Regions from separate parts of the Mesorhizobium sp. NZP2077 genome, predicted to be linked through region 2. Evidence: riboswitches for the same ligand, from Rfam matches in the RefSeq annotation. Region 2 holds a riboswitch; each other region holds the start of a gene.
What was found. Region 2 has a riboswitch for cobalamin ahead of bluB (5,6-dimethylbenzimidazole synthase). Riboswitches for the same ligand answer to the same signal wherever they lie in the genome.

Region 1: linked by a shared signal. The riboswitch ahead of HGP13_RS17475 (DUF1636 family protein) and the one ahead of bluB (5,6-dimethylbenzimidazole synthase) in region 2 are both predicted to bind cobalamin.
Region 3: linked by a shared signal. The riboswitch ahead of HGP13_RS01865 (aromatic ring-hydroxylating dioxygenase subunit alpha) and the one ahead of bluB (5,6-dimethylbenzimidazole synthase) in region 2 are both predicted to bind cobalamin.
Region 4: linked by a shared signal. The riboswitch ahead of metE (5-methyltetrahydropteroyltriglutamate--homocysteine S-methyltransferase) and the one ahead of bluB (5,6-dimethylbenzimidazole synthase) in region 2 are both predicted to bind cobalamin.

The regions. Positions count from the first base shown of each region.
Region 1 is NZ_CP051293.1:3,533,618-3,539,029, forward strand. Features, by position in the region: gene cobN (cobaltochelatase subunit CobN) at 1-1,397, opposite strand, end outside; gene cobW (cobalamin biosynthesis protein CobW) at 1,416-2,453, opposite strand; gene HGP13_RS17475 (DUF1636 family protein) at 2,450-2,884, opposite strand; cobalamin riboswitch at 2,923-3,127, opposite strand; gene HGP13_RS17480 (winged helix-turn-helix domain-containing protein) at 3,157-4,356, opposite strand; gene HGP13_RS17485 (NADH-quinone oxidoreductase subunit A) at 4,690-5,055, shown strand; gene HGP13_RS17490 (NADH-quinone oxidoreductase subunit B) at 5,046-5,412, shown strand, end outside.
Region 2 is NZ_CP051293.1:5,522,360-5,527,771, reverse strand. Features, by position in the region: gene HGP13_RS27700 (MFS transporter) at 1-278, opposite strand, end outside; gene HGP13_RS27695 (TetR/AcrR family transcriptional regulator) at 397-996, shown strand; gene HGP13_RS27690 (hypothetical protein) at 1,099-2,082, shown strand; partial or broken gene bluB (5,6-dimethylbenzimidazole synthase) at 2,199-2,783, opposite strand; cobalamin riboswitch at 2,876-3,056, opposite strand; gene HGP13_RS27680 (histone deacetylase family protein) at 3,178-4,104, shown strand; gene HGP13_RS27675 (exodeoxyribonuclease VII small subunit) at 4,108-4,359, shown strand; gene HGP13_RS27670 (DUF2277 domain-containing protein) at 4,471-4,737, shown strand; gene HGP13_RS27665 (pirin family protein) at 4,778-5,412, shown strand, end outside.
Region 3 is NZ_CP051293.1:411,571-416,982, reverse strand. Features, by position in the region: gene HGP13_RS01870 (hybrid-cluster NAD(P)-dependent oxidoreductase) at 1-345, opposite strand, end outside; gene HGP13_RS01865 (aromatic ring-hydroxylating dioxygenase subunit alpha) at 366-1,613, opposite strand; cobalamin riboswitch at 1,821-2,022, opposite strand; partial or broken gene HGP13_RS01860 (DUF680 domain-containing protein) at 2,121-2,358, shown strand; gene ugpC (sn-glycerol-3-phosphate ABC transporter ATP-binding protein UgpC) at 2,446-3,558, opposite strand; gene HGP13_RS01850 (alpha-glucosidase family protein) at 3,590-5,254, opposite strand; gene HGP13_RS01845 (carbohydrate ABC transporter permease) at 5,259-5,412, opposite strand, start outside.
Region 4 is NZ_CP051293.1:6,904,396-6,909,807, reverse strand. Features, by position in the region: gene HGP13_RS33910 (DUF982 domain-containing protein) at 1-151, shown strand, start outside; gene HGP13_RS33905 (DUF982 domain-containing protein) at 423-671, shown strand; gene metE (5-methyltetrahydropteroyltriglutamate--homocysteine S-methyltransferase) at 1,376-3,706, opposite strand; cobalamin riboswitch at 3,822-4,022, opposite strand; partial or broken gene HGP13_RS33895 (cytochrome) at 4,298-4,544, opposite strand; gene HGP13_RS33890 (cytochrome P450) at 4,559-5,412, opposite strand, start outside.

The sequences.
Region 1 (5,412 bases), 2.0 Mb from region 2:
AGCAAATCCAGCAATTCACGCGGCGTTTGCGGAATCCCTTCAACGACATAGCCCTGTTCGCTGAGGCCATACAGCATGGCCAGCACACTCGACGGCACGTCGAGGCCGACCGCATAGCCAGTCCTGCCCGGCGCGCTTGGGTAATCCGGGATCAGGATGGCCAGCTTGCGCTCGGCGCGGGGCGTCCCCTGCAGTTTGATGAAGGCCGCCACACGGTCCGCCACCTGCGCCACGCGATCCGGTTCCGGCCGGTTGGCGAAGGCGCGATGGCCGAGCGCCGGATCAACTTCGCTCTCGCCCTTGAAGGAAATCGCGCCGGCGAGGATGCGGCCGTCGAGTTCGGGCAGCACGACATGCATGGCAAGGTCGGCGGGCGCCAGGCCGCGCTGGTTGTTTTTCCAGACGTCGAGGCGGGTGGTGGCGACGATGACCTGGAAGACGGGCACGCCGGCGCGGTCGAACAGGGTTTCGACACCGGGTTCGGCACCGGAGGCGAAGGCGGTCGCGGTGATGATGGCAGCGGGGTTCAGGGAGGCGAGGGCTGTTTCCACGAAGGCCAGGGATGTCTGGTCTTTCAGGCTGGAGACGAAGATGGGGACCGGGAGCATGCCGCGTTGGCGCAGCGCTTCAAAAAGGGCGTCGATGGGCGCGACATCTGCGGCGAGCAGCATCGAGCGGTAGAACAGGATCGGCACGACCTTTCCCTCCACCTCGAGGGGAGGGTGGCCCGCAGGGCCGGGTGGTGCGACCGGGCGCGACGTTTCTTTGAGTCGGCGCGTTTCGGAGAGGACCCCACCCCCGGCCTGCGGCCGGGCCCTCCCCACTAGGGGGAGGTGGACGCCGCCGCGGTTCGGCTCGTAGTAGCCCGCTTTCGGCACGCTGACCGGCTCGGTGACAGCTGCCTCCGCCCCCGCCAACCTTCCCAGCCTGCGCACCAGCGCGCTCATATTGGCCGGGCCGCCCTCACGGAAATAGCCGAGCAGGCTATCCAATTCCTCACGCGGCAGTGTCGAGGCTTCGATCAAGCGCAGATCCTCGTCGTGGCTTTCACCCGGAAGCAGCGCCAGTTTGATGCCGCGTTCGCGGGCCGTCGCGGCAAGCTGGTCGCAGCCGTAGCGCCACCAGTCGTAGCCGCCGAGGATGCGCACCAGGATGATTTTGGCGTGGCGGGCGACGCTGTCGACCCAAAGGTCGACGGACATGGGGTGGCGCAGGTCGCGTAGCGCCGCCAGCCGCATCGAGGGCAGGCGGCCGGCATCCGCCTTCCACGCGGCTGCAAGGCCGGCGAGGTCGCTGTCGGTGAAGGACAGGGCCACGATATCCGCCGGCGTCTGCCGCAGATCGACCGGCTCGGCGAGATCGTCGAGCGAGGCGGAGGTCGTGGTTAGGATGTGCATCGCGGCCCGTGTCTGAAATCAGCCGGCGAGTATACGCTCGATTGCCGGGCGGTTCAGCCCCTTGAGGCCGATGACGACGAGGCGTGAGCGGCGGTCGTCCTCAGCCGTCCAGGCGCGGTCGTAGTAATGATTGACGCGCGGGCCGACGGCCTGCAGCAAAAGCCGCATCGGCTTGCCGCCGACCTCGACGAAGCCTTTCACGCGCAGCACGTTTTCCTGTTCGGCGGCGGTGGCGACACGCTTTGCCAGCTCGTCGGGATTGGCGACCGAGGCAATGTCGACGATGAAGGTGTCGAAGTCGTCATGCTCGTGGTCGAAGGCGCCGTCATGATGGGACTTGCGGTTTTCGATATCGTCCTCGACGGCGAGCCCGAGGCCGAGCAGCACCGAGGAATCGACCTTGCCATGCGACGTCGGCACGATTTTTACCGCGCGGGCGGAATGTTCATTGATGATGGCGTTGGCGCGGGCCGAACCGGCGGCATCCATCAGGTCGCTCTTCGACAGGATGATCAGGTCGGCACAGGCGATCTGGTCCTCGAACACCTCCTCGACCGGGTCGTCATGGTCGAGTGAGTCGTCGGCAGTCCTCTGCGCCTGCAAGGCGTCGATGTCGTTGGCGACGCGGCCTTCGGCCAGCGCCGGGCCGTCGACCACGGCGATCACGCCGTCGACGGTCACGCGGCTCTTCACCGTCGGCCACTGAAAAGCCTGGACCAGCGGCTTGGGCAGGGCCAGGCCCGAGGTTTCGATCAGGATATGGTCGACCTTCGGCGTCAGCGACAGGATCTTGTCGAGCGCCGGCACGAAATCGTCGGCGACGGTACAGCAGATGCAGCCATTGGCCAGTTCGACGATGTTTTCCTCGGGGCAGGTGTCGATGCCGCAGCCTTTCAAAATCTCCCCGTCGATGCCGATGTCGCCGAACTCGTTGACGATAATGGCAATGCGCTTGCCGCCGGCGTTTTCCAGGAGGTGGCGAACCAGCGTCGTCTTGCCGGCGCCGAGAAAGCCGGTGACGACGGTGCAGGGTACACGGGAGACGGAAGCGCTCATGGTTGGTCCTTCAGCATGTCGAGAGGTGGAATACGCGCCACGAGGCCGCGCTTGAGGGAATCAGGCCGGCCGCGCCATGGGATGAGGCCGTCCGTCGAAGTGGCGAAGAGCTTTGCGCCAGTGACGAGGTCGGCGCCACTGGTCAGGGTCAGGTCGCCAAACACATAGCTCCAGCAGCCATCGCGCAGGATGGCCGCACTGAGACGGCGCTTGCAATTGCCGAGGCATTCGACCGTGCGAACGCGGATCGTGTCGGCCGCTGCGGCTTGGCGCGTATCTTCGGCCAAAAGTTCGCCGGCACGCGGATGGGCATCCGAGCCGGTTTCATCGCGGCAGGAGGCGCAGACAATGACGGTGACGCCGGCCAAAGCATCGCCATCGGCGGACGGAATATCCGCTGTGCCAGCCGAAAAACTGCTGTAGTGGTCCAAAAACCGGGCTCCTTGCCCGGAAACCCGCCGGGCGATCGGATTATCTTGTCGCAGACGGCAGGTCTCCTGGCTCGCGAGTCATCGCCTTGGGTGCCGCCTTCCCGGGAACCTCCCAGTGGCTTTCGGCCTTGGCTCTTCGCTTACAGTTGCGGGGACAGCCGCGGATTTGGGGTTTTGTCCCGCACCGCATTCCCTCTTAGCCCTTGCCGTTGCGGGCAAGGGACCGTCTGGAGCGGATTTAGGCTTTTGCAGGCGGCGGTGTCAACGCGCGGCTACGACACCGCCATGTCGGCCAGCGCCGGGCCCAGATCGCCGGCGGGGGTCACTTCCATCCGTTCAAGGCCGAGCCAGCCCTGCATCTGCTTCAATTCCTCGAAGAGTTGCGCCGCGGTTTCAGGCGGCGCGCCGGGCTCGGGGTAGGCCGCGTGCACGCGCAGGACGCTCGCCGGGCGGTCGGCCTTGAGGTCGACGCGTGCGACGATCCTGTCGCCGAGCAGGAAGGGCAGGACGTAATAGCCGTATTGCCGCTTTTCGGCCGGTGTGTAGATCTCGATGCGGTAGTGGAAATCGAACAGCCGCTCCGAGCGCGATCGTTCGAAGACGACCGGATCGAACGGCGCCAGCAAGGCGCGGGCCTCGATTTTTCGGGGCAAACGGGCGTCCCTGTGAAGGTAAGCCGGCTTGTCCCAGCCTTCGACGCGCACCGGCACCAGTTCGCCGGTCTCGACCAGTTCCTCCAGCCGGCCCTTCATGTCGGCCGGCGACAGGCGGAAATAGTCGCGCAAATCGCCTGATGTCGCGACGCCGTGGGCGCGGGCCGAAATGCGCAGCAATTCGCGATGCGCGTCCTCGGGGGCCGGTACCGGCAGGTCGAGGATCGCTTGCGGCAGCACGCGCTCCGGCAGGTCGTAGAAGCGCTCGAAGCCGCGGCGGTGCGCCGTGGTGATGCGCCCGGCCCAGAACAGCCATTCGAAGGCGTGCTTGGCATGGCTCCAGCCCCACCAACCACCCGAACCCTTCTGGCCCTCGAGCGCCGAAGCAGCGATCGGGCCGCGCGCGACGACCTCGCGGTAGATCTCTTCTATATAGGCGGCGTGCTCGCGGCCCCATTTGGCCAGCCCCAGATACATCTCGTCGCCTTGCTCGGCGCGCTGCATGCGCCAGCGCATCAGCGGGTAGGTCTCGACCGGCAGGAAGGAGGCCTCGTGCGCCCAGTATTCGAACACCGTGCGCTTGCGTGTCACGGCGGCATTGTCGAGCAGGGCGAGAGGGTAGGGGCCGAGGCGCGAATAGAGCGGCATATAATGCGCGCGCACCACCGCGCTGACGGAATCGATCTGCAGCAGGCCGGTGCGGGAGAGGACACGGGCGAAGTGGCGGCGATCGGGCGTACCATTTGGGCGGGGAGCGAGAAATCCCTGAGCGGCGAGCGCGATGCGCCGGGCCATGGCAAGCGAGATCTTTTCCTTCATTCGGATGCGACTCTTATGGCTCGTTTGCCGTCATACAGACGGGTGATTCCAGCCCATGCTAGCAGGGTTTTGGCGGTAACCCTGTCAGGAGACAAAAGTGGAGTACAAAATGAAGGAAATCAAACAGGAGCTGATCGGACCAGTTTAGCGCGACATGCCGTCCAGGCCGGTGTTTTGAACAAGGTTTGACTTGCTTCGCTGGAAGTGCTGCGCTAACCCTCGCCGCGTTGCAGCATAGGCTCCTTAAAACGGTTCAGCGGTTAAACTGTCACGCTTCCGCATTAAGGTCCGGTGCTGTAATCAAAGTGGATTGGCTCCAACGGAAAGCCGAGCATGAACGCACTCCTCAGTTCGTACCTGCCCATCGTCCTGTTCATCGGCGTGGCACTGGTCGTCGGCCTGGCGCTGCTGGCCGCACCGTTCCTGGTGGCCTACCGCAATCCCGATCCCGAAAAGCTTTCCGCCTACGAGTGCGGTTTCAACTCGTTCGACGACGCCCGCATGAAATTCGACATCCGTTTCTACCTGGTGTCGATCCTGTTCATCATCTTCGACCTGGAAGTGGCCTTCCTGTTTCCCTGGGCCGTATCCTTCTCGAAGATCGGCATGCTCGGCTTCTGGTCGATGATGGTGTTTTTGGCAGTGCTGACCATCGGCTTTGCCTATGAATGGAAAAAAGGAGCGCTGGAATGGGATTGAACGACAGTTCAGGCACCCTCGTCGCGCCGAAGCCGAAGGGCATCATCGATCCCAACACCGGCCGGCCGGTGGGGGAGGACGATCCCTTCTTCCTCGAAATCAACAATGAGCTTGCCGACAAGGGGTTTCTGGTCACCTCGACCGAGGCACTGATCACCTGGGCACGCAGCGGCTCCTTGATGTTCATGACCTTCGGTCTGGCCTGCTGCGCGGTCGAGATGATCCACACCTCGATGCCGCGCTACGATTCGGAGCGGTTCGGTGTTGCGCCGCGCGCGTCGCCGCGCCAGTCCGACATCATGATCGTCGCCGGCACGCTGACCAACAAGATGGCGCCGGCACTGCGCAAGGTCTACG
Region 2 (5,412 bases):
ACCGCAAAGGCGATAAATGTGATGAGGGTCGTGGGGACCGCAACCCGCGTCTGGCCAAGGCGATCCACCAGCCTCGACGTTTGCGGCGAAACGAATGCGTTGCCGAGAGCGAAAGTCGCCGAGACCGCACCTGCCAGCCAGTATTCGCCGCGCGTCTGCGACAGCATGGCCACAATACCGATCGGCGCCATGGCGATCGGCAGGCGCGCGATGAAGCCGGCGGCCGCGAAGCCCTTGGCGCCAGGAGCACGAAAGATTTCAGCATAGGGGTTTTGCATGGGGTTCCTCGACAAAAGGCGATCTGCCAATTACATACGGAGCGTATGAGAATTAGGTAGACCATACGCGAGGTATGTCAATTGGCATACGGAACGTATGTGGATAAGGCCAGACAGAATGCACAGACCCCGCAAAGAGATGATCGCCGAGACGCGCGCCAAGCTGATCGCCGCGGCCCGCCAGGCCTTTGGCACGACAGGCTATGCCGAAGCGTCGATGGATGATTTCACCGCATCCGCCGGACTGACTCGCGGCGCGCTCTATCACCATTTTGGCGACAAGAAGGGGCTGCTGGAGGCGGTTATCGCAGAAATCGATGGCGAGATGGCGGCCCGGGTGAATGAGGTCGCGTCGAAAGCGCCGACTCGCTGGCAGCATTTCGTCGACGAATGCACGACCTATATCGAAATGGCGCTGGAGCCGGAAATCCAGCGCATCATGTTCCGCGACGGTCCGGCCGTTCTTGGAGATCCGGCACAATGGTCGAATGCCAATGCCTGCGTCGGTTCAATGACCGATCATCTGATCGCGCTGCAAGAGGAAGGGGTGGTCGTCCCCAGCGTCGACCCCGAGACTGCCGCACGGTTGATCAATGGCGCCAGCAGCCAGGCGGCGCAGCGGATCGCCAATTCGAACGACCCCGAAGCGACGTCGAAGAAGGTGGTGGCGGCGTTCAAGCAATTGCTGGAGGGGCTGCTCAGGAAACCAGGTTCATAACAGAACTAAAATCCCCGTTCGGCGCCTCGCTGGCCACCCCCGATTGACAATCTTTGGGGTGAGCGCATCCTCCGCAGCCATCTCTGAGGGGAGATTCGGGCCATGTGGGATTTCGAGATCGGCCGGTCGGTGTCCATCATGATCAGGACCTGGCCTTTCATTGTCTTTCGCATGATCATCTATTTCGGCATCACGCTGGCCTACATCGTGGCAACCGGCACCGGCGCCTCCGTCGGCTATGGCGTCGGCCATATCTCCACCGATCCCGACGGGCCTATGTCTTTTGCCCTGTGGGGTGGCGTGGTCGGTTTCGGCATCGTTTCGATCGCCGTCTACTGGATCCGCGAATACATCCTCTACGTTGTCAAGGCCGGCCATATCGCCGTCATGGTCCATCTGATCGATGGCCGGGATGTTCCTGATGGCCAGAACCAGATCGCCTATGCAAAGCAGGTCGTCACCGAGCGTTTTGCCGAGGCCAACATCCTTTTTGTCGTCGACCAGCTGGTCAAGGGCGCCATCCGTGCCATCACCGGCCTGCTCGGCGGCATCGCCGCCTTCCTGCCGATCCCGGGCCTGAGTGGTCTGGTCTCGTTCCTCAACACGGTGATCCGCCTGTCGCTGACCTATGTCGACGAGATCATTCTCGGCTACAACATCCGCATCAATTCGTCCTCGCCCTTCGAGACGGCGCGGCAAGCCGTTGTGCTCTACGCCCAGAACGGCAAGATCATGGTCAAGAACGCCGTCTGGCTGGCAGTCATCATGTGGGGCGTCTCTTTCGTCATCTTCCTGCTGATGCTGGCCCCTGCCGCCGCCATTTTGTTCATGATGCCCGGGCAGCTGGCTGGCTGGGCCTTCGTGCTCGCCATCGTCTTCGCCTGGGCCTTCAAGGCGGCCTTCATCGAACCCTTCGCCATCGCTTGCCTGATGCAGGTCTATTTCAAGACCATCGCCGGCCAGGTGCCCGATCCGGCCTGGGACGCCCGATTGGCCGAGGCGTCGTCGAAGTTCAGGGAGTTGAAGGACAAGGCGCTGGCCTCGTTCGGCGGCTCGCGCTGGGGTCCGGCTGGCGCGACGCGCTGATCGGCGGGCTGCGCCGGCGCAATGGCAGCGATGTTGAGGTCCGCCACGGCTGACTTGAGCTGCGCCTCGCCTTGCCCGCAAAACGTCTCGCTCATGATCAGTTCGGGCAGCGGCAGGCGTCGGCCCCAGCCATGCGTTTCGAGGTCCGGTTTCGGTGCGAACTCGGAAACATGGCCGACGCAGAGATAGGCGATCGGCGTCACGTGCTCGGGAATCGACAGCAGGCCTTTCAGCGCTTGCGGCTCGATGATGCTGACCCAGCCGACACCGACGCCTTCGGCACGCGCGGCCAGCCAGAAATTCTGCACCGCGCAGACCGTGCTGTAGAGATCCATCTCCGGATTGTGCCAGCGTCCCAGCGGCGAACCCTGCGAGCGCCGGCGGTCGCAGGTGATGCAGATGTTGAGCGCGCTTTCGCAGATGCCTTCGAGCTTGAGCTTGCGGTAGAGCGCCTGTTTGTCTTCTTCGATTTCAGGCAGTTCCTGTTCTCGCGCGGCCAGGAACAGGTCGCGCACCTCCGCCCGTCGCGCGGCATCGCGGATGACAATGAAATTCCACGGCTGCATGAAACCGACAGACGGCGCGTGATGGGCGGCAAGCAGCAGCCGCGCCAGCACCTCATCATCGAGTGCGGTGGGGAGGAAATGGCTGCGGACATCGCGCCGCGTGAACATGGCGCGGTAGACCGCGTCGCGCGCCATCTGGTCAAATCCGTCGCCCACAGGAGCGGTCATAGAATCCGGCATCGCTTGTCCCCTTGCGATTGCAGTCCATGTCCGCCGCCTGACCATGCGGATGACGATGCCTGCCAGGCCGGTCTTCTGGCTTGGGATCAACCCGCGTCCGGTGCCTTCCCGTCATCGACAGTGGCATTTACCGGCGCGGTCCCCCTCACAGCGTTGGGCACGCCACGGAGTTCAACCGTGTTCCCGATTCTCCCGCTTGCGGCGGGCACCAGGCAGTGGCCGCGACCTTACGCCGAAGCGCCGGCAGCGCCAATCCCCGCAGCGACGCCAATGGACGCAGGCATGATTTTCCCCAGCCATCAAGCGGCAACGCATGGCCATCGTGGCGCCGGGGCACTAGATAGGGAGCATGACAACCCGTCTTTACACCCACCCGATCTTTCTTGAGCACATCACACCGCCCGGTCACCCCGAGCGGCCGGACCGCTTGCGCGCCATTGAGCGCGTGCTCGACGACGAGGCCTTCGCCGCGCTTGACCGCGTCAAGGCGCCGGAGGGCGACGAGGCCACGATCCTCTACGCCCATCCCGCCGATTTCGTCGCCCGCATCCGCGCTGCCATTCCCGAAGAGGGCCTTGCCCGCGTCGATGCCGACACCACCGCCAGCCCGAAGAGCTGGCAAGCGGTGATCACCGCGATCGGTGCCGCCAACGCCGCCGTCGATGATGTTTTTTCAGGCCGTGCCGACAATGTCTTCGTTGCCGCGCGGCCGCCTGGACACCATGCCGAAAAAACGACGGCGATGGGCTTCTGCTTCTTCAACACGGCGGCGATTGCGGCGCGCTATGCGCAGAAGAAGCATGGCGTCGAGCGCGTCGCGGTTGTCGATTGGGACGTGCACCATGGCAACGGCACGCAGGATATTTTCTGGGACGATCCGTCGGTGCTCTATTGTTCGACGCACCAGATGCCGCTCTATCCCGGCACCGGCGCGAAGAGCGAGACTGGCGCCGGCAACATCGTCAACGCGCCCTTAGCGCCGCAGACCGGCAGCGATGTGTTTCGTGATGCCTTCCTGTCGCGCGTGCTGCCGGCGCTCGACAATTTCGCGCCCGATCTGATTATCATTTCGGCCGGCTTCGACGCGCATCACCGCGACCCGCTGGCCGAAATCAACCTGACCGAAGACGATTTCGACTGGGCGACGGGCCAGCTGATGCAGCGTGCGGCCCGCCACAGCGGCAACAGGCTCGTCAGCCTGCTCGAGGGCGGCTACGATCTGCAGGGACTGGCATTTTCGGTCGCCGCCCATGTCGGCCGACTGATGAAAGGATAAACGATGGCTGCTGAGACCAACGAAGACGTCAAGGCGATGAGCTTCGAGCAGGCACTCGACGCGCTGGAGAAGATCGTCGATGATCTGGAGCGTGGCGACGTGGCGCTCGACCAGTCGATCAAGATCTATGAGCGCGGCGAGGCGCTGAAGGCGCATTGCGACCGGCTGCTGAAGGCCGCCGAGGACAAGGTCGAGAAGATCAGGCTGTCGCGCGACGGCAAGCCGGTCGGAACCGAGCCGCTCGACGCTGACTGAGTCACGGTCGCGAATGACGGTCTTGCCTTACCGGTTTTTGGACACGATCATGGTTGAGGGTTAAGCTCGCCCGATTGAAACGGCTCCAGGACAAGAGGAGATACGGAAGCGATGTGCAGAAACATCAAGACCCTGTTCAATTTTGATCCGCCGGCAACCAATGACGAAGTCCGCGACGCCGCACTCCAGTTCGTCCGCAAGCTGAGCGGAACGACGCGGCCGTCGAAGCAGAACCAGCACGCGTTCGACCACGCGGTCGAAGCCATCGCGGCATCGGCGCGTGAGCTGCTCGATTCGCTCGAAACCCATCAGCATCCGCGCAATCGCGAAGAGGTGGCGGCCAAGCTGCGGGCAAAGGCGGCGATCCGGTTTGCCTGATGCGCCCAGAGTGGTCCACGACCGCTGATAAGGAGAGTTCATGAGCTTTTTCCCGGGCAAAGACCCTGAAGCCGGCGATGCCTTCGCCAGCGACCAGATCGAGCTGATGGTGATCCCGAACGCCAAGGACATTGGCGGTTTTCAGGTGCGCCGGGCCTTGCCGACCGCCAAGAGGCGGCTGGTCGGGCCGTTCATCTTCTTCGATCGCATGGGTCCGGCGATCCTGCGCGCCGGCCAGGCGCTCGATGTCCGTCCGCATCCGCATATCGGCCTGTCGACGGTCACCTATCTGTTCGACGGCAAGATCCGGCATCGCGATTCGCTGGGCACCGAAATGGTGATCCAGCCCGGCGACGTGAATCTGATGACCGCCGGCCGCGGCATCGTCCATTCCGAGCGCACGCCCGAGGAACTGCGCGGTGCGCCGATGTCGATCTCTGGCCTGCAGACATGGCTGGCCTTGCCCGATGGCAAGGAAGAGGTGGCGCCGGTGTTCGAGAACACCGCTGCCTTGCGGGTGCCCGAGATCGATGCCGAAGGCGTCCGCGGCCGCGTCGTTATCGGCGACTTCCAGGGACTGCGCTCGCCGGTGAGGGCCGATTCCGAGACACTCTATGTCGACCTCAGACTGGCGCCCGGCGCCAGCGTGAAAATTCCGGCCGATGCGGAAGAGCG
Region 3 (5,412 bases), 2.2 Mb from region 2:
ATTCGGCCCATAGGCCTTGACGTGCGAGCCGGGCTTCAGGTGATCGAACATCCAGCGCGTGCCGATGCTGCCGGCCTGCGCCTTCACCGTCACCGCGATCGAGAACGGCCGCGACGGCGAGGACGACAGCGTGTAGGTGCGCATCAGCGGCCCGTCCGGTGTCGGCAGTTCCAGCGTCACGAACTGGCCCGGCTTGTAGCGGAACCAGGTCTGGTTGTCGGAGCGGAAGGTGAAGGTCTTGACGTAAGGCGCCTCGTCGCTGACGCCGATCACTTCCAGTACCTGCAGCCTGTCGTTCCAGGGCGCCATCTGGTCGAGATGGCGATAGAGGCCAAGATCAGTCATCGCGTTCATCCCTCAACCTCTCAGGCGACACTGCGCAGCGCCGGCTTGCCATCGTCGGCGAGGCGCGGACCGATGAAGCGGGCGTACCAGTCGACGAACTGGATCACGCCACCCTCATGCAGCTCCGAATAGGGGCCTGGTTCATAGGCCGGCGACAGGATGCCGAAGGCGTTTTCCTCGACGATGCGGCGATCCTGGTCGTTGGTCTCGGTCCAGACATGGGTGAGTTCGGCAAGATCGTAATCGACGCCATCGACCGCATCCTTGTGGACCAGCCATTTGGTCGTCACCGCGGTTTCGGTCGCACTGATCGGCAGCACGCGGAAGGTGACGGCATGGTCGATCAGGATATGGTTCCAAGTCGTCGGGTAGTGATAGTGCATCAAGGTGCCGATGCGGTCGGCCGAGACTGTGTCGGACAGGTTCTTCTTCACCGCCCGCTTGCCGGTCATTGTGTAGCTGACCGCCTCGCGCAGCAGCGGCGCGCGGGTGGCGCGGTATTGTCCGGCCGGGTCGATGCGGAACTTGCTCGGCAGGCCGGCCGCCTCGCACTTCGCCCAGTGCGCCAGCATCTCCGGATCGCTGTCGGCGCCTTGCACGCCGGTCACCGTCGGGGCTTCCGGGAAGGTCTTGCACAACTCCGGGTGATTGCCGGCGCAATGGTAGCACTCGCGGTTGTTTTCCCAGACGAGCTTCCAGTTGCCTTTCTCGACGATCGTGCTCTCGAAGGCGATCTTTGCTTCGCTGAGCCGGTGCGGCTTGAGGTAGGGCTCGATCATCGCCCGCATCGGTGCGAAGTCGGCGGGCTCCTTGGCCAGGCATATGAAGATGTAGCCGGCCACGCTTTCGCAGGCGACCGGCTTCAGGCCGAACTGGCTCTTGTCGAAACCGTCGGCCATCTGGCGGGCAAACAGCAGGCGTCCGTCCAGCTCATAGGTCCACTGGTGGTAAGGACAGACCAGCTTGGCGGCCATGCCCTTGTCGGTGTTGCAGACGCGGCTGCCGCGATGGCGGCAGGAATTGTGGAAGGCGTTGATCTTGCCCTGCTGATCGCGCACCAGCACGACCGGATAATCGCCGATCTGTACGGTGATGAAGCTGCCGGGCTTGGGCAGTTCGCAATCATGGCCGATGAACAGCCAGTCGCGATACCAGATCAGCTCCATGTCCAGTTTGAAGAAATCGGGATCCGTGTAGAACGGCTGCTCGAGCGAGAATCCGTCCCTGCGGCTGTTCAAGAGCTTCAGCATGTCGTCGCGCGTATCCATGTCCTGTCCTCTTCGTTCGCCGCATCGGCCCGAAATCGATCTCGGAAAGCACGATGCGCAAATTCAAAGCCTTGGAGCGCACTTGTGCGTCCAAGTGGACGCACGTCGCTCCAATGACTGATTATGGTGGTGATTGAGGAAGGACCGTACGCAGGCCGGCGAAAGCCGGCATGCGCGATCCGCCTCTTGACCGCCCACCGCGATCAGTCGAGTCTAGAAATCTCGGGCTGGTTTCCGGGCTCTGGAGTGTCCTTGCGGACGATCGCGACACCTTCCCAGGCTTTCGCCCAGTGGTCTCCCGTTGCGACTTGAACTCCACCACCGTTGCGGGGGCAGCGCCGGATTCTGACCGGCTTCCCAATTCTCCGCTCCATCGTCACGAAGCGGCACCTGAGATGACATCATCTAATCACGACAGCGCTTGCGACATCGGCATGAAAGCGACATCGCATCCATGTGGCGCGACACGCATGCGCAACGCTCGGATCAAGGTCAACGGTCACGAGAATCGTTTCGGTGACGGCTGTACCGGCGATCAAAATCGATCCGGAACGTAGAGCCTTCGCAGGCGGCGACAACTATGGCGTCAATGGCGCCAACCAGCCTACCGCGACTCCGGTTGGCAATTCGCGGCACGGCTTCGATCCGTGAAAGCGGCTCGCCGGTCTACAAGCTGCTCAATTCGTCGGGCGACGTGCAGAAGTCCGCCCCTCAGGGCAGCGGCCGGAACCTCTTCGGCCGTTAACAGCCGAAGCTGATGTTCCGAAAAAGAGAGCGGCGGGCCCGGCCCGCCGCTTTTTTGTGTCGCCTTCAGCCAGCAGGACCGGCGGCCTCAGGCTGCTTTTGCTTCCGGCTTTTGAAGCGCGAAGGAATGTCCGTCCGCATCGAAGATATGCAGGTCCTCGGCATTGGCGCTCAGCCGCAGCGTCGAGCCGCGCTTGACCTCGACATTGCCCGGCAGCTTCGTCACCAGCGGCAGGTCGGCGCGGCCGATGTCGACATAGACCAGCTGAACCTCGCCGAGCTGCTCGACATAATCGACTGTTCCCTCGAACAGATAATCCGCGCCTGTGGCGATGATTAGATCCTCCGGTCGCACGCCGAAGCTTACCGCCGCCCCCTTCGCCGAGGCAGGTGTCGTAATCGGCACCGTAGCCTTGCGCCCCCCGACATGGCTGACGACGGTCGGGTTGCCTGATTTGTCGATGGTCGCCGGCAGGATGTTCATGGCCGGTGAGCCGATGAATTGGGCGACGAACAGATTGCCCGGCTTCTTGTAGAGATCCATCGGCGTACCGACTTGCTCGATATGGCCGTCCTTCAACACCACGATGCGGTCGGCCAGCGTCATCGCCTCGACCTGGTCGTGGGTGACGTAGATCATGGTCGTGTTGGGCATCGATTCCTTGAGCTTGGCGATCTCGATACGCGTGGCGACGCGCAGCGCGGCATCAAGGTTAGACAGTGGCTCGTCGAACAGGAACACTTTCGGATTGCGCACGATGGCGCGGCCGATGGCGACGCGCTGGCGCTGCCCGCCCGACATCGCCTTGGGCAGCCGGTCGAGATATTTGGTCAGCTGCAGGATCTCCGCCGCCTGGCGCACGCGCCGGTCGATCTCGGCCTTGTTCTCCTTGCCGATCTTCATCGAGAACGCCATGTTGTCGTAGACGGTCATGTGCGGATAGAGCGCGTAGGACTGGAACACCATGGCGATGCCCCGCTTGGACGGCGGCACGTCATTGACCACTTCGCCGTCGATCTTCAACTCGCCCGACGTGATTTCCTCGAGCCCGGCGATGGAGCGCAGCAAGGTCGACTTGCCGCAGCCCGACGGACCGACGAAGACGATGAACTCGCCCGATTTGATATCGAGGTCGATGCCATGGAGAATGTTGAGATTGCCGTAGGACTTCTTCACTTGTCTCAGATTGACATCGGCCATTGGTTTCCTCCCAGTGATTTCCTCAAAGATTTCAGTCGATACGTCCGAACCAGGCGCCGTAGCCGCCAAGCTCGATCGAACCGGGGCTCGTCTGCCCGGAAAACCCGTGTCCCGGCAAAGGTTGCAGGGGTCGGCTGCCAAGGTCAACCGTGGCCGGCTTGGCGCCGAGGTTGAAGACACAGACGATCTGCTCATTGCCCGCCCGGCGCGTGAAGGCGACGGTGTCGCCCTCGCTTTCGATGAAGGTGATGTCGCCCTTGGCCAGTGCCGGATGGGCGCGGCGGAAGGTGAGGAAGCGCCGATAGTGCTCGAGCAGCGAAGCCTGGTCGCCTTGCTGGACATTGACCGCTTGCGCCAGATGCTTGGCCGGCACCGGCAACCAGGGCTTTGCCTGGGAGAAGCCGCCATTCTTGGCGCTACCATCCCACACCATGGGCGTGCGGCAGCCATCGCGGCCCTTGAATTCCGGCCAGAAACGGATGCCATACGGATCCTGCAAATCCTCGAAGCGTAATTCAGCTTCGCCGAGCCCGAGCTCTTCGCCCTGGTAGAGGCAGACAGAGCCGCGCAGCGACATAAGCAATGCCGAGATGACCTTGAGATAGGCGATCGGGTCAGCTTCGCTGGCGGCCCAGCGCGAGGCCGGGCGCATCACGTCATGGTTGGAAAAAGCCCAGCACGACCAGCCGTCGCTGGCGACCTTTCCGAAGGCTTCCAGCACCGAGCGGACCTTTTCGGCGCTGATCTTTTCCGGCGCCAGGAAGTCGAAGGAATAGCACATGTGCACGCGCTTGCCGCCAGCGGTATAGGCCGCCACGACCTCCAGCCCGCGCTGCGAATCGCCGACCTCGCCGACAGCGGCGGTCGCCGGATATTCGTCGAGCAGGGCGCGGAAGCGTTCGAGGAAGCCGACGTTTTCCGGCCGGCTCTTGTCGTAGATATGGTCCTGATAATTGTAGGGATTGACCGCTGGCGCGGTCTGGTCGTTGCGCTCTTCCGGCGGCAGCGGCGGATTGCTCTCCAGGCCCTGGCTGTGGAAGTAGAAATTGATCGTGTCGAGGCGGAAACCGTCGACGCCGCGTTCCAGCCAGAAGCGGGTGACGTCGAGCAGCGCGTCCTGGACCTCGCGGTTGTGGAAGTTGAGGTCCGGTTGCTCGGCCAGGAAATTGTGCAGATAATATTGCTGGCGGCTGGTGTCCCACTGCCAAGCCGAGCCACCGAAGATCGACAGCCAGTTGTTGGGCGGCGTGCCGTCGGGCCTTGCGTCCGCCCACACATACCAGTCTGCCTTCGGATTGATGCGGCTCGATCGGCTTTCCTTGAACCAGGGATGGCTGTCGGCGGTGTGCGACAGCACTTCGTCGATCATCACCTTGAGACCCAGCCGGTGCGCCTCCGCCGTCAGCGCGTCGAAATCGGCCAGCGTGCCGAACATCGGGTCGACGTCGCAATAGTCCGAGACGTCGTAGCCGAAATCCTTCATCGGCGACTTGAAGAACGGCGAGATCCAGATGGCATCTGCGCCAAGCGAGGCGATGTAGGGCAGCCGCCCGATGATGCCCTTGAGGTCGCCGATGCCGTCGCCGTTCGAATCCTGATAGCTGCGCGGATAGATCTGGTAGATCACCGCACCTCGCCACCAGTCGCGGTCGACGGCGAGGTCAGGCTTCGAACGGGCCTTCAAAGCGGATTGCATTGTTTCAGCCTCCTTTCACCGAGCCGGCAAGCAGCCCGCGGACGAAATAGCGTTGCAGCGAGAAGAACACGATTAGCGGCACGATGATGGTCACGAAGGCCGATGTCGTCAGGATCTCCCAATCGCCGCCGCGTGATCCAAGCAGTGCGTTGAGCTTG
Region 4 (5,412 bases), 1.4 Mb from region 2:
CTACGATGCGTACGATGGGCGCAAGCCGGTAAGCACGGCGCGCAATGCCTTTTTCGGCTTTGCGAAGCGGGTCGCCATCTTGGAAGATTCAACCTCCGCGATGCAGTGGATCGCCGCCTGCAGATCGGGCAGTGGAAAAGTGCAGGTGTAGACATCGACGACATGTTTGAGACTGGCGAGGCGCGTCAAACAGTGCACTATGTCCAGGTTTCACAGCTAGACCACGCGAATGAGAAGCAGTTCCTCACCATCGACTGCACAACCGCAGATCGCACGCAAGCTGACCATGGCCGGACGCGCCTCATGGCGATCGCTTGCCCGCCAATGGCCAGGCTCAATGGCGCAGGTGCAGCGGTCGCGTTTGGCTGAGTTAAGAAATGCGACCCGGGCTGTTTGCCGCGTAGTGGCTGTGGAGGAGGGGGATGACCGGGTTGATCAGATTTGAGAGGCCAGTCGTTGTTCAGGTTAGCCGCCGCAGCTCGGAGCGTATCGTGTTCGACGTCAACGACGCGGCCGCTATCTTGCTGCGGGATCTGCATCATGAGACCGATAAACGCAGGATAGCGATGGACACCTGTCTGCAGGTGTTACGCGGTAAGACCCATCCACCAGCCGCTAGACGAGCTTTCGTCGCAGCTGCGCTCGAAGCACGCATTTTGCGCAGCGATTGAGATTTAGGACGCCGCTCATGAATCTCGGCCATCTGCGCGTCGCGATTGGGCGCGGTCCGATCACGCCAGGAGCAAGCCAACCCCGCACTTTCCGCGATGGCTTTCCTGGTCCGGCGCCGGATCTTCACCATCAAAACACAAGGGGTCCGCCAGCCAGCTGCGGCCGCTCGGCTTCGCCGTCGCGGTGATGGTGATTGCAGCCAGAGGCAGACGGAGCCATCGAGCGGGAATTGGCCCGGTGCAGATGGCAGAGCGTCGATGCCGCCTCAATAGTCTCCAGAAGTGCCGTTTGAACCTTCCCCAGCTTAGCCCTGTATCCGGTTTCCCGGAACACGCTCCGCAGACCGGCGCCGCGTGATCGCCGATGCCTCTCCCGATGGTCGGGAACGGGGTTTCGGCGATCAAGGTCGGGGAGACGATAGTGATACTGGATTATCCCAATACGGAATAATCCGAAACTGGCTGGCGGTGAGCCGCCTCGTTTCTGGCCGGCTCATTTGAGGCCAAGCCTCCTTCGATCGCCAGCCAACGGCGGCGTCTGGAAAGCTGACTTCGACGCGCCGTAACAAGGGCCGCGGCCAGGCCAAGCTTGCCGAGGCGCTTCGTCACCGGCAGCGCGATTGCCTTGGGCGCGCCGGATAGACTCCCCCAAGGATGCCCGGTGTGTGGCGTTGCCGCTCACCGCCGGCGAGTGGCACCGAGCCCTACGCCGTCTGCGCTTTTTCCCGAATTGCGCGTGCCGCAGCCACCATGTTCACCAGGGCAGGGCGGACCTCCTCCCACCTGCGCGTTTTGAGACCGCAGTCGGGATTCACCCACAGTTGGCCATCCGACAATCGCTCGCGCGCAAGCATGATGAGGTTGGAAATTTCGCCCACTTCCGGGACCCGCGGCGAGTGAATGTCATAGACGCCGGGACCGATCTCGTTCGGATACTTGAAGGTTCGCAGCGTATCGAGCAGTTCCATCTGCGAGCGCGAGGTTTCAATGGAGATCACATCGGCATCCATTGCAGCAATCGCGTCCACGATGTCGCCGAACTCGGAATAGCACATATGGGTGTGAATCTGGGTCGCATCGCCAACCGCCGTTGAAGCCAGCCGGAAGCATTCGACGGCCCAGTCGAGATAGGTTTCCCAGTCGGCCTCACGAAGCGGCAAGCCCTCGCGCAGTGCGGCTTCGTCGATCTGGATCATCCTGGCGCCGGCCTTTTCGAGGTCGCTCACTTCATCGCGAATGGCGAGCGCGACTTGGCGGCAGACGGCTGAGCGCGGAAGGTCGTCTCGGACGAAGGACCAGTTGAGGATCGTCACCGGGCCGGTAAGCATGCCCTTCACCGGCTTTGGCGTCAGCGACTGGGCGTATCGCCACCAGTGTAGTGTCATCGGATTTTGTCGCGACACATCGCCAATGATGATCGGGGGTCGCACAAAGCGCGAGCCATAGCTCTGCACCCACCCATGCTGCGTGAAGGCAAAGCCGCGGAGCTGCTCGGCGAAATACTGCACCATATCGTTGCGCTCGAATTCGCCGTGCACCAGCACGTCGAGTCCGATCTCTTCTTGCCAGCGAACGGCGGCTTCTATCTCTTTTTTCAGGAAGGCCTCATAGTCGACGTAACTCAGCTCGCCCTTGGCATGGGCTGCCCGCGCCTTGCGAACCTCGGCTGTTTGCGGGAAGGAGCCGATCGTCGTGGTGGGGAAGGATGGCAAGCCAAACGTGTCGCCCTGAAGCTTGGAGCGCACGTCGAATGCGCTCTTCCGGCGCGTCATGGCGACCTTGATGCTGGCGACCCGACCTTCGACGAGCGGATCATGCACCTTAGCGGATGTCGCGCGAGCGGCGGCAGCCTCAGCCGACGCCTCCAGTTCGGCGGCGACCGCGTCCTGGCCTTCAGCCAGGGCACGGGCGAGCACGACCAGCTCGTCGGTTTTTTGCGCCGCGAAGGCGAGCCACGATTTCACGTCCGCATCGAGTGCCGTCTCCATGTCCAGGTCGATCGGCACATGCAGCATCGAGCAGGACGGGGCGATCTCCACGCGGTCCAGCGGCCAGCCGGCGACGATCGGCTTGATGCGGTCAAGTATGGCAGGCAGGTTCGCGCGCCAGACGTTGCGGCCGTCGATCAGCCCGAGCGAGAGCACAAGTTCCTTCTGCGCGAGCCGGCCGACGGTCTCCAACTGCTCTGGAGCGCGCACGAGATCGACGTGCAGTCCCGCCACGGGCAGAGAAATTGCGGTCTCGAGATTGTCTCCCAGCGATCCGAAATAGGTAGCGACCATGATCTTCAACTCCGGTGCTGCTTTTGACAGCCGGCAGTAGGCGAATTGGAGCGCATCCCGTTCGTTGGGAACCAGATCGACCACGAGCGCCGGCTCATCGATCTGCACCCAATCGGCTCCCGCGAGCTTCAGCCTCCGCAGGAGCTCCTCGTAGACGGGCAGCAGCCGTGGCAGGAGCGCGATAGGGTTGAAACCTTCCTCAGGTGACTTCGCCAACTTGAGAAAGGTAACCGGTCCAAGCAGGACCGGGCGCGTGTGGATGCCGAGCGCCTTGGCCTCGAGGAAATGATCGACCGGTTTCGCCGACGAGAGGGCAAAGCTCTGATCGTCGGTAAGTTCCGGCACAATGTAGTGATAGTTGGTGTCGAACCATTTGGTCATTTCCATCGCGGCAAGGCCATGCCCGTTGGCCGCATGCTCGTCACCGGCATGTCCGCAATCAGCGGCCTGATCTTGGTTGCCGCGCGCCATTGCGAAATAGGTATCGAGTGGGACCTCGCCGTCAGTCCAGGTGTATCGTGCCGGCACGGCGCCGACCATGGCGACGGTGTCGAGCACATGGTCATAAAGCGAGAAATCGTTGGACGGGATTTTCGACACGCCGCGATCGTGCTGCTCCCTCCAGCTGGCGGCGCGTAGCGCCTTCGCCGTCGCGAGCAGGTCGGCAGCGGGAGATTTTCCGGACCAGTAGCTTTCAAGCGCGAATTTGAGTTCCCGCCGTCGACCGATACGCGGCACGCCGAGCGTTGCCACTGGAATTTGTTGAGAGACAGTCATGCCATACCCCGATGGTTGGGGCGTGGGGACAAGGAACGCGCGAGCAGGCGGCACGAAGCCAGGCTACCGCGGCCACCGAGACACCCCGCCCGTGGACGTTGTTCGTCGTGGCAGGTCTCCTGGCTCGCGGGTCAAAGCCTGTGCCCGTCTTCCCGAGGCCGTTCGCCTCAGTGACACCAATGGGCTTGGCTCGCCGCTAACAGTTGCGGGGGCAGCGCCGGCATCGCACCGGCTTCCCTCTTAGCTCCGCTACGGCAGTGCCGCACGGAGAACCATGACATACGCACAATCACAGCCGCTTCGCTCCTTGTCAATACATATAACAAGATGTTTATGTGATGATGCGAATAATGCCCTTGCGCTGATCGGTCTCTTTCGCCCAAAGCCGCTTACGATGCCGCCTCTTATCAGTGCAGGCTCGGAGAGATCCTTGTCCCCATCGGCGACGCCGGATCAGATCGAGGTCGCCGGGCTCCAAAGGGCGTAAAGTCGGGCCAGGTCGTCACGGTCCGCCGGGAATCCCGGTATTTGTTCCCGCTCGGCTTCGCTAAGCGTGCTTGCGCACTCGCCCATCAGCACGCTGATAACCATGTCCGGAAGCGGAAAGAAGAGGTGGCGCCTCAGGTCGGCGGACTGGGGCTGGGCCGCCAGCGTCTCGAACAACTGCGCGGCGATCGCCTCGACCTGCTGCGCGAGCAGCTTCACCCTGCGATTGCTGAAGGCCGGCGCCACGATCGTGCGTAACCGGGCATGCTCGCCCCCCCTCGTGCGAGACCAGCCACCCCGGCGAACCGAGAATCACCGAATCCGGGGTGAATGCCGCGCTCTCTAAGCGACGGAAGGGCGGAAGCTGACCGGCAGGCGCTGCGGGCAGCGAATGACGTAAGACGGCATGTAGACGACGTCCTCCGCAGCGATGGTCAGCGCCAGATCCTCCAGCCGCCCGAACAGCGCGGGGAAGGCGCAGCGCAATTCCAGGCGCGCCAGCGCAGCGCCCAGGCAGGAATGCGGCCCCTCGCCGAATGACAAATGCGGGTTGTGCCGCCGGGTGACATCGAACCTGTTGGCGCCGGGACCGAAGGCCTTTTCGTCCCGGTTCGCCGCATGGAACGCCATCAGGACGGCATCGCCGCGGCGGACCATGCATCCGTCGATCTCCACGTCCTGGGTGGCATAGCGGAACGGCAGATTGGCCGCTGAGCTGCCCCAGCGCAGGATCTCCTCGATCGCCTGTGACCACGGAACTTGGCCGCTGCGCACCAGGTGCAGTTGCTGCGGATGCGTCAGCAATGCCAGCACGCCATTGCCGATGACGCCGGCGGTGGTCACGAAGCCCGCAGAGAGCACCATGAACAGCATGTCGATGAGCTCGGTGTCGGAAACGAGCTCGCCTTTGTCACGCGCGACGATCAGGGCCGAAGCCAGATCATCGCCGAGCTGGCCCCGCTTGAGCGCGATCAGGCGACGGAAGAACTCCGGGATGCGCTGCCGCGTCTGTCGCACCTCTTCGGCTGTGGCGGAGGTGTTGGCCAGGCTGTAGGTGAGCGCGACGATCTCTTCGCGCTGTTCGTCCGGCAAACCGAACAGTTCGGCGATCACGTTGGTGGGCAGCGGAGCGGCGAACTCGCTCATCAGATCGGCACTGCCGCCGCGCTGCGCCATCTCGGCCAGGAGTCGATCGA